DNA from 4 places in the Arthrobacter tumbae genome. Region 3 is predicted to be linked to each of the others. Evidence: riboswitches for the same ligand, from Rfam matches in the RefSeq annotation. Region 3 holds a riboswitch; each other region holds the start of a gene.
The links. Region 3 has a riboswitch for S-adenosylmethionine ahead of JOD47_RS09235 (ABC transporter ATP-binding protein). Riboswitches for the same ligand answer to the same signal wherever they lie in the genome.
Positions count from the first base shown of each region.

Region 1 (2,193 bases), 1.1 Mb from region 3:
TTTCGGGAGCCTGCGAACCAGTCCCGCGAAAGTCCCGCACTAGATCCGGACTGCACCCTTCGGCGTTTCGAACGCTACTGACATGATGCCGGGCGTGCCGTTGGGAGCGATCCACTCGACGTCGACGTCATCCAGGGGGTGGCTGACGGGAGTGCCGAGCCATTCCGTGACGCGTTCAGCGGACCCGGCGATGGTCAGTGCGCTGAGGCGCGCTGACGCGGCCCGAGCGTGGGACGGGTGAAGGGATTCCGTGCCGTCGTCCCAGCGAATCATGTAGGGGACCTGGGGGTCAGCGATGAGGCCCTTGATGCCGATCTGCTGCCAGGTCAGCTCCTGCCCGTCGGGGAACTTGCGGTTCCCGGGAACGGCACTGCGGCCAAGGCGATCCTCGAACGGTGCGAGGTCATCAACGGCAACACACCAGCCCATCCAGCCGCCGCCTGCCTCGGACCGTGCCCGCACAGCCTGGCCGAACGGAGCCTTGTCCGATGCGGGATGGTCGAGGACTTCGACGACCTCGAGGTACTGGCCATTGACCAACGGGACAATCATGTTGCGGGTACCAAACCGCGGGTGTACTCCACCCTTGACGAATTCAACACCGAGGGCGTCGGCAATCCGTTCCGCAGTAGCAGTCAGACCGTCGGGTTCGCAGGCATAAGACACATGATCCAGGCGCATGGCCCCATTTTGGCACTTTGTGATGGACGCCTCGACTAAGGGTTACCTAAGTCACATTCAGGTGGCGGGTGCCACAAGCAAAACCCAAGGTCAGAGCCGGATAGTTGCTTCTGACAGGTAGCCCGGTTCCGAGACCGCCGGAGCTTCCTGCCCGGGACGCCCACTGGGCCTCCCCCTTGAGTGGGGCCGACCGTTTTCCCATAGACGAGAGCGGCCCCACTCAAGCATCTTTGGCGGTGCCGGCCATCGTGAGCGCCGGCCTTCGGGCGCCGGGTCATCGTTTCGCCGCCCGCCCTCGTGAGCGCCGGCCGACTTTCACCGCACGTCACAATAGTTGCTCTCACCCGGGCTGGTCGGGTTTGCTTGAACGAGGTAACGAGTGACAGTGCGGCGGGTTCTGCCCGCCATCAGCCCCGGCTTGCTGTCCGGCAACCCTCCCTCGCGGCGGGGTGCCCCGGGTGACGACCAGGCCCTGCACGCAGTGTGCAGGAGCAAGCGCGATTCAGTAAGGCGGCAGGGTTTTGACAGGCATCACCACAGCGGTTCCGCAGCCGGAAGCGGAGATTGTTGACGGCGTCGTCGTGCAGCGGCTCCGGATCGGCCCGCTGGCGCTGGAAACGGGCGGGAATCTGCCTGACGTCGTCCTTGCCTACGAGACATGGGGCACGCTCAATGCCGATGCCTCCAACGCGGTGCTCATCGAGCACGCGCTCACCGGCAGTTCGCATGTAGCGCGCGGTGAGTCCGCCGAGGATGGTTGGTGGGACGGGCTGGTGGGTCCGGGCAGGACAATCGACACGGACCGCTACTTTGTGGTGTCCATCAATATGCTGGGCGGCTGTTACGGGTCCACGGGGCCGGCATCGCTTGACCCAAATGGGCTGCCGTGGGGTTCACGGTTCCCCTTTGTCACCATCCGCGATTCCGTCCGCGCCGAGGCCCTGCTCGCAGACCTGCTCGGCATTTCCTCCTGGCACTCGGTGCTGGGCGGGTCGATGGGAGGCGCGCGGGCGCTGGAGTGGGCCGTCACTTATCCCCGGCGGGTGCAGCGGTGCGCTGTCATTGCGTGCGGGGCGGCGAGCACGGCGGAGCAGATCGCCTTCGCGCAGACGCAGGTGCAGGCCATCCGCCTCGATCCGCGGTTCACCGGGGGCGACTACTACGGAAGCGCCGGTCCCGAGGATGGGCTGGGCCTTGCCCGGCGCATCGCGCACATCACGTACCGTTCGGAGGCTGAACTCGTGCACCGGTTCGGCCGGGCAGCGCAAGGTGTGGAGGAGCCATTCGGTTCTGCGGTGCCGGGCGGGCGCGGCCGGTACCAGGTGGAGAGCTACCTGGATCATCAGGCGGAAAAGCTGGTCCGCCGGTTCGATGCCAACAGCTACGTCATCCTCACCGAAGCGTTGATGAGCCACGACGTTGCCCGTGACCGTGGCAGTCTCAGCTCTGCGCTCGCTGACACCACGGCCGAGTTCTTTATCGCCGCTGTGGATTCCGACCGCCTCTACTGGC
Region 1 covers NZ_JAFBCC010000001.1:2,966,453-2,968,645, forward strand. The annotation lists gene JOD47_RS14020 (VOC family protein) at 40-681, opposite strand; SAM riboswitch class IV at 1,053-1,185, shown strand; gene metX (homoserine O-acetyltransferase MetX) at 1,203-2,193, shown strand, end outside.
Region 1: it holds a riboswitch for S-adenosylmethionine, as region 3 does, so the genes downstream of both, metX (homoserine O-acetyltransferase MetX) here and JOD47_RS09235 (ABC transporter ATP-binding protein) in region 3, are expected to answer to the same signal.

Region 2 (2,193 bases), 1.0 Mb from region 3:
CATGAGTGTTCTGGTGTTCCTCGACTCCGCCTGTCCCGATGGCCGCATCGCTGACGCAGCACAGCCGCAGCTGATGGTCACCGACACCGGGATCACCCGGGGTGACGGCATCTTTGAGACCATGCTCGCCGTCAACGGCGCTCCCCGGAAACTGCAGGCACACCTCGCCCGGCTGGCGACGTCCGCCGCCGCGCTGGAACTCAACGTCCCGTCGTCGGACGCCTGGGAACGTGCCATCACCACCGCGCTTACCGAAGCCGACGACGACGGTGAACTCGTGGTCAAGCTCGTAGCCACCCGTGGCGAACCAGCCGCGGGAGCCACCGCGTGGGTCCAGGTGTCCGCCGTACCGGACGGGCTGCGCGGACAGCGGCTGTCGGTCCTCCTGCTTGACCGCGGCTACGACAGCACCGTCGCCCAGCGTGCTCCGTGGCTGCTGATGGGAGCCAAGACCCTCTCCTACGCGGTGAACATGGCGGCGGTCCGCTATGCCCGTTCGCGCGGCGCCGATGATGTCATCTTCACCTCGTCCGACGGCAAGGTCCTCGAGGGCCCGACGTCGACCGTCCTGATCGCGCGGGTAATCGACGGGGTCAAGCACCTCATCACGCCGCAGCTGGAGAGCGGAATCCTGCCCGGCACCTCCCAGGGCGCACTGTTTACCGCTGCGAGCGAGGCTGGCTGGGAGTTGGGTTACGGTCCGCTGGTGCCACCAGACCTGTTCGTCTCTGACGGCGTCTGGCTGATCTCGAGCGTGCGTCTGCTCGCCGAGGTCGGGTCCATCGACGGAACGCCGGTGACGGTCTCGCCGGAGCTGACCGACGAATTGAGCGGTCTCGTGGAGTCCGTCTCCTAGCTCGACCGCAAACGCGCCGGCCTCCCAGTTCGACCGCAAACGCGCCTGTTTCCCAGCTCGACGGCAAACGCGCCGGGAATCGGCAGGATCGTGGGGACGTCCCCACGAATCTGGCACGCACCGGCACCTTTGGCCCACGAACCTGCCACGCACCGGCACCTTTGGCCCATGCCCGCAGCTCAGAGCGCCGCAGGCGTTACCGCACGTTACGGCCCAGCGTGGCAGCCGTACCATCGCCGGTGCTACGTTCATTCCGGAGTAACGAGCGCCAGTGCCAAGCCCTGACTTGCTGGCCGGCAACCCTCTTTCACGGCGGGGTGCCTCAGGTGACTACTCGGCACAACGATCAGGTTCCATGATCACCAGCGTGCACAGCGTGAGGAGACACAGTGACATCGCATTCCACCCCCCATTCCCGGACACAGTCCCGGCCCGTCGGCGGTTACGCCGGCGACATCACTCCCCGTGATGCCGTTGAGCGCGTCAGCAAGGGCGCCGTACTCGTGGATGTGCGCACGGTTGAGGAGTGGCAGGCAGTCGGCGTCCCCGACCTCACCGACGCCGGGACCGTACCTCTCTTCCTCGAGTGGAACCGCTCCGACGGCACCCGCAACGTCTCTTTCCTCAACCAGCTGAACGGCCTCAAGGGCCGTGAGCTGCTTTTCCTGTGCCGCTCGGGCGTCCGCTCCGTGGCCGCAGCGCAGAACGCAACCGCTGCCGGTCACACTGCGTACAACGTGCTGCACGGCTTCGAGGCCGACGGCGGCTGGCGCTCCAGCGGCCTGGCCACCACAGTGCATACCGAAACCACGCATTCAGAGACCACAGGACCGACCGGCGCTGCCCTGCCGGCAGCGGACCGTGACGACGCCGGTGAGTGAGCCCGCGCCCGTGAGTGAGCCCGCGCCGTCGTCGTTCTCTCCGGCGGCGAGCCGTGAGCCCGTCGCCGGCAACGGCGGCTACCCCCGGATCCAACGCCCGGACGACGACGTCGCCGCCTGGTCCTCCGACACCCTTGCGGTGCGTGGCGGGCTGGCACGGTCCAACTTCGAGGAGACGTCCGAGGCACTCTTTCTGAACTCGGGCTTCGTGTATTCCTCCGCTGCGGCGGCGGAGGCGGCCTTCACCGGCGAGGTGGACCGGTTTGTGTACTCCCGGTACGGGAACCCGACTGTCGCCATGTTCCAGGAACGACTCCGCCTGCTCGAGGGAGCGGAGGCGTGTTTCGCCACCGCCAGCGGCATGTCCGCCGTCTTCACCGCACTCGGTGCACTCCTCGCGGCCGGTGACCGGGTAGTTGCCTCCCGCAGCCTGTTCGGCTCCTGCTTTGTCATCCT
Region 2 covers NZ_JAFBCC010000001.1:913,683-915,875, forward strand. The annotation lists gene JOD47_RS04360 (aminodeoxychorismate lyase) at 2-856, shown strand; SAM riboswitch class IV at 1,114-1,239, shown strand; gene JOD47_RS04365 (rhodanese-like domain-containing protein) at 1,246-1,737, shown strand; gene JOD47_RS04370 (O-succinylhomoserine sulfhydrylase) at 1,826-2,193, shown strand, end outside.
Region 2: it holds a riboswitch for S-adenosylmethionine, as region 3 does, so the genes downstream of both, JOD47_RS04365 (rhodanese-like domain-containing protein) here and JOD47_RS09235 (ABC transporter ATP-binding protein) in region 3, are expected to answer to the same signal.

Region 3 (2,193 bases):
CCTTTCGGCAGGGTGAGGATTTCCGCGCCGTCGTCGGTGATCGCGATGGTGTGCTCACTGTGCGCGGTCCGGCAGCCTGTAGCGCTACGGAGCGTCCACCCGTCGGCGTCCATAGCCAACGTTGCAGTGTCCGCCATGACCCACGGCTCCAGCGCCAGCAGAAGCCCCGGGCGCAGGACGTATCCCCTGCCGGGCCGTCCAGTGTTTGCCACGTGTGGGTCCTGGTGCATTGTCGACCCGACGCCATGACCCCCGAATTCCGTATTGATCGGATATCCCGCTGCACTGAGGACTGAACCGATGGCAGAGGAGATGTCGCCGATACGCGCGCCCGGTCTGGCGGCGGCAATCCCTGCAGCCAGTGCACGTTCGGTGGCATCGATCATCGCAACGCTCTCCGCCGGCTCTGACTCGCCAACGATGAAGCTGATAGCCGAGTCTGCGACGATTCCGCGCTGGGAGACGGCGAGGTCCAGGGAGAGCAGGTCGCCGTCGGCAAGCGAGTAGTCATGGGGCAGGCCGTGGAGCACGGCATCATTGACGGACGTGCAGATATAAGCGCCGAACGGCCCGCGCCCGAACGGCGGCTCATAGTCGACGTAGCAGGACACCCCGCCTGCCTCAGCGATCATCGCTTTGGTCCACTGGTTGATGTCCAACAGGTTTGTCCCGACCGTGCTGCGGCTCTTCACCGTCTGCAGGATGTTGGCGACCAACGCGCCCGCTTCCTTCGCCCTGGCCAACTCGCTCGGATTCAGAATTTCAATCATGTAGATGACCCTCTCACGCAGCCGATGTCCGGATGGACCACTGCTTTGTTACGACACATATTGCGCCGGCCCCAGGTAAAGGCGTTTAGTGGAATTCCACCATCCCGAGCGGCCGAGAGACCTGGATCGTTGACGCCGCAGCAACCCTTACCTGCTTGCAGGAGAACGGGTGCTACTGCCAGGAGCGATGGAGTCATACATGAGCACCGTTCTTCGAGCGCACCGTACCCAGGCCACTTCCACCGAGGGCAACCAGACACTGCCGCTGACTTTCTCTTCGCTGACCCGAAGTTTCGGGAGCGGTAGCGAGCAGCACGTGGTGCTTCGCGACATCGACCTCGAGGTTGCAGCAGGTGAGGTTCTCGCCATTGTGGGCGCCAGCGGTTGCGGGAAATCGACCCTCCTGCGAGCCGCGGCAGGGTTGGACGCACCCACCAGCGGCGCAGTACTCATCGACGGCACTGCGGTCGACGGGATCGACCCCCGCTGTGCCGTCGCCTTCCAGGAACCCCGTCTCCTCCCCTGGCTCTCGCTGCGGGACAACATCGCAATCGGTCTGCCGAAAGGAACCAGCTCGGCGGCAGGCAAGGCCAAGGTGGAAGAGCTCCTTGGCCTCGTGGAACTGGGCGGCTTCGCCGGTCACCGGCCCCGCGAAGTGTCCGGAGGCATGGCCCAGCGGGCATCGCTGGCGCGTGCACTGGCACGCAACCCGGGTGTCCTGCTCCTCGACGAACCCTTCGGCGCTCTCGATGCCCTGACGCGGCTGAAGATGCAGGACCTCCTGCTGCGTATCCACCAAACCACTCCGACCACGGTCCTGCTGGTCACCCACGATGTCGACGAAGCGCTACAACTCGCCGACCGGGTGATCGTCCTCGCCAAGGAACCGGACCTCCAGGGTGCAACCATCAGCCGCGTGCTGGAGGTTCCGGGTGACCGTCCGCGGGACCGCGGCTCAGCCGAACTTGCCGCGCTACGCAGTTCGCTGCTGAGCAGCCTCGGCGTCGACAGCCACCAGCACTAACCGCGCACCTGCGGTTAGTCCGCAGAGCCGCATCCCGGCGCGTGTGGCGCCCAAACGTGCCGCCACCGCGCCGATACCCCAGAACACAACGCATACCGTCCCCACGCATTCTCCGAAAAGGATCACCATGAAGAGCACAGCCCGTATCCAGATCGCCGCCACAGCCGCCATCGCGGCCCTGACCCTCAGCGGCTGCGTTGCCGGCGAGAACGCCGACGGGTCCGTCGGCGAAGCAGCAGCCCAGACCGGCGGAGAACTGACGGTCGACTTCGCCACCTACAACCCGCTCAGCCTCATCATCAAGGACCAGGGCTGGCTCGAGGCCGAGTTGGAGGACGAGGGCGTCACCGTCACCTGGGTCCAGTCCGCCGGTTCGAACAAGGCCAACGAACTGCTCCG
Region 3 covers NZ_JAFBCC010000001.1:1,911,122-1,913,314, reverse strand. The annotation lists gene map (type I methionyl aminopeptidase) at 1-770, opposite strand, end outside; SAM riboswitch class I at 867-964, shown strand; gene JOD47_RS09235 (ABC transporter ATP-binding protein) at 970-1,794, shown strand; gene JOD47_RS09230 (aliphatic sulfonate ABC transporter substrate-binding protein) at 1,922-2,193, shown strand, end outside.

Region 4 (2,193 bases), 400 kb from region 3:
TTCCACCAATCCAGCCGTTGTCACCTACGACCCTGCCTACGGGTATGAGCTGGGCATCATTATGCGCGCGGGGCTGGAACGCATGTATGGCCCGGATTCCACAGATCCGAATGTCATGTACTACCTGACCGTCTACAACGAGCCCATCATCCAGCCGCCGCTGCCCGAGGAGTTGGATGCCGACGCGGTGGTGCGCGGCCTCTACCGGCTGAAACCAGGCAACGACGACGACGACGGCGGCCGGCCGAAGGCGCAGATCCTCGCCTCAGGCGTAGCAGTGCCCTGGGCGCTCGAGGCGCAGGAGCTCCTGACGGATCACTGGGGGGTCTCGGCTGACGTGTGGTCGGTGACCTCGTGGACCGAGCTGCGACGCGACGCACTCGCCGCCGAGGAGGAAGCATTCCTCAATCCCGGCGCTGAGGCCCGCGTTCCCTTCGTCACCCAGCAGCTGGGTGAAGCGCCGGGACCAATCGTGGCCGTTACCGACTATATGAAGGCCGTTCCGGACCAGATCCGCCAGTTCCTGCCGCAGGATTTCGCCACGCTCGGAGCGGACGGGTTCGGCTTCTCCGACACGCGCGCCGCAGCCAGGCGGTACTTCAAGATCGACTCCCACTCCGTCGTCGTACGCACTCTTCAGCTCCTCGCGAAGCGGGGAGAGGTCGACGCCGACGCCCCACGCCAGGCAATGGAGAAGTACGCGCTCCTCACCCTCCCCTGACGTTTTTGTCGCCTAGTTGCGACCTAGAACCACTTTTAACTGCAACTAGGCGACAAAAACTTCAGCAACTCAACCCGTGGATTACATGGAACGTCATGTTCGTGCCGGGGGAATACTCCTGCGCCTACACTGGCCACGGTCATGAGTGCCAGCGCGAAGCCCCGGCTTGCTGGCCAGCAACCCTCCAGCTGCGGTGGGGTGCTCCGGGTGAAGACCTGGCCGCCCGGCACCAGCCGGACGGCAAGCGCGGCCCGCGGTGCTCCCACCATGCCGGGCCCATGCCAAAGGAGCCTTGAATGTCCAACCAATGGTCTTTCGAAACCCGCCAGATTCACGCCGGACAGGAACCGGACAGCACCACGGGTGCCCGTGCCCTGCCGATCTACCAGACCACGTCGTTCGTCTTCCCCAGCGCCGAAAGCGCCGCCAACCGGTTTGCCCTTGCCGAGCTGGCTCCCATCTACACGCGAATCGGAAACCCCACGCAGGATGCGGTGGAGCAGCGGATCGCCAGCCTGGAAGGCGGACTGGGCGCGCTGCTGCTCAGCTCCGGCCAGGCGGCGGAGACCTTCGCCATCCTGAACGTCGCCGAGGCGGGTGACCACGTGGTTGCCAGCCCCAGCCTGTACGGCGGCACCTACAACCTGCTCGCCCATACGCTGAAGAAGTTCGGCATTTCCGTCACGTTTGTGGAGGATCCGGACAATCTGGAGCAGTGGCGGGACGCTGTGCAGCCCAACACCAAGCTCTTCTTCGCGGAGGTGGTTTCCAACCCGCGGCAGGACGTGCTCGACATTGAAGGAGTGTCCCGAACCGCGCACGACGCCGGTGTGCCCCTGATCGTGGACAACACCCTTGCCACGCCTTACCTGATCCGACCCCTGGAGTGGGGTGCGGACATCGTTGTCCATTCGGCCACCAAGTACCTGGGCGGCCACGGCACCGCGATCGCCGGCGTAATCGTCGATTCCGGTAGGTTCGACTTCGCCAAGGATCCCAGCCGGTTCCCCGGCTTCAACACGCCGGACCCGACATACAACGGTCTGGTGTACGCGCGGGACCTGGGTGCCGACGGTGCCCTTGGGGCCAACCTGTCCTACATCCTCAAGGCCAGGGTTCAGTTGCTGCGGGATCTCGGCTCCGCGGTGTCCCCGTTCAACGCCTTCCTGATTGCCCAGGGCCTGGAAACCCTGAGCCTACGCATGGAGCGGCACGTCTCCAACGCCACGGAGGTAGCCCGGTGGCTGGAAGCACGTGAGGACGTCGAGTCGGTCGCCTATGCCGGACTGCCCTCGAGCGCCTGGTACGAGCGCGGCCGAAAGTACGGCCGCAAGGGGATCGGTGCCATCGTTTCCTTCAACCTGGCCGGGGGCGCGGAGGCCGGCAAGCGCTTCGTGGATGCCCTTGAACTGCACTCACATGTGGCCAACCTCGGTGACGTCCGTTCGCTGGTGATCCACCCGGCGTCGACC
Region 4 covers NZ_JAFBCC010000001.1:1,512,644-1,514,836, reverse strand. The annotation lists gene aceE (pyruvate dehydrogenase (acetyl-transferring), homodimeric type) at 1-721, shown strand, start outside; SAM riboswitch class IV at 859-974, shown strand; gene JOD47_RS07225 (bifunctional o-acetylhomoserine/o-acetylserine sulfhydrylase) at 1,018-2,193, shown strand, end outside.
Region 4: it holds a riboswitch for S-adenosylmethionine, as region 3 does, so the genes downstream of both, JOD47_RS07225 (bifunctional o-acetylhomoserine/o-acetylserine sulfhydrylase) here and JOD47_RS09235 (ABC transporter ATP-binding protein) in region 3, are expected to answer to the same signal.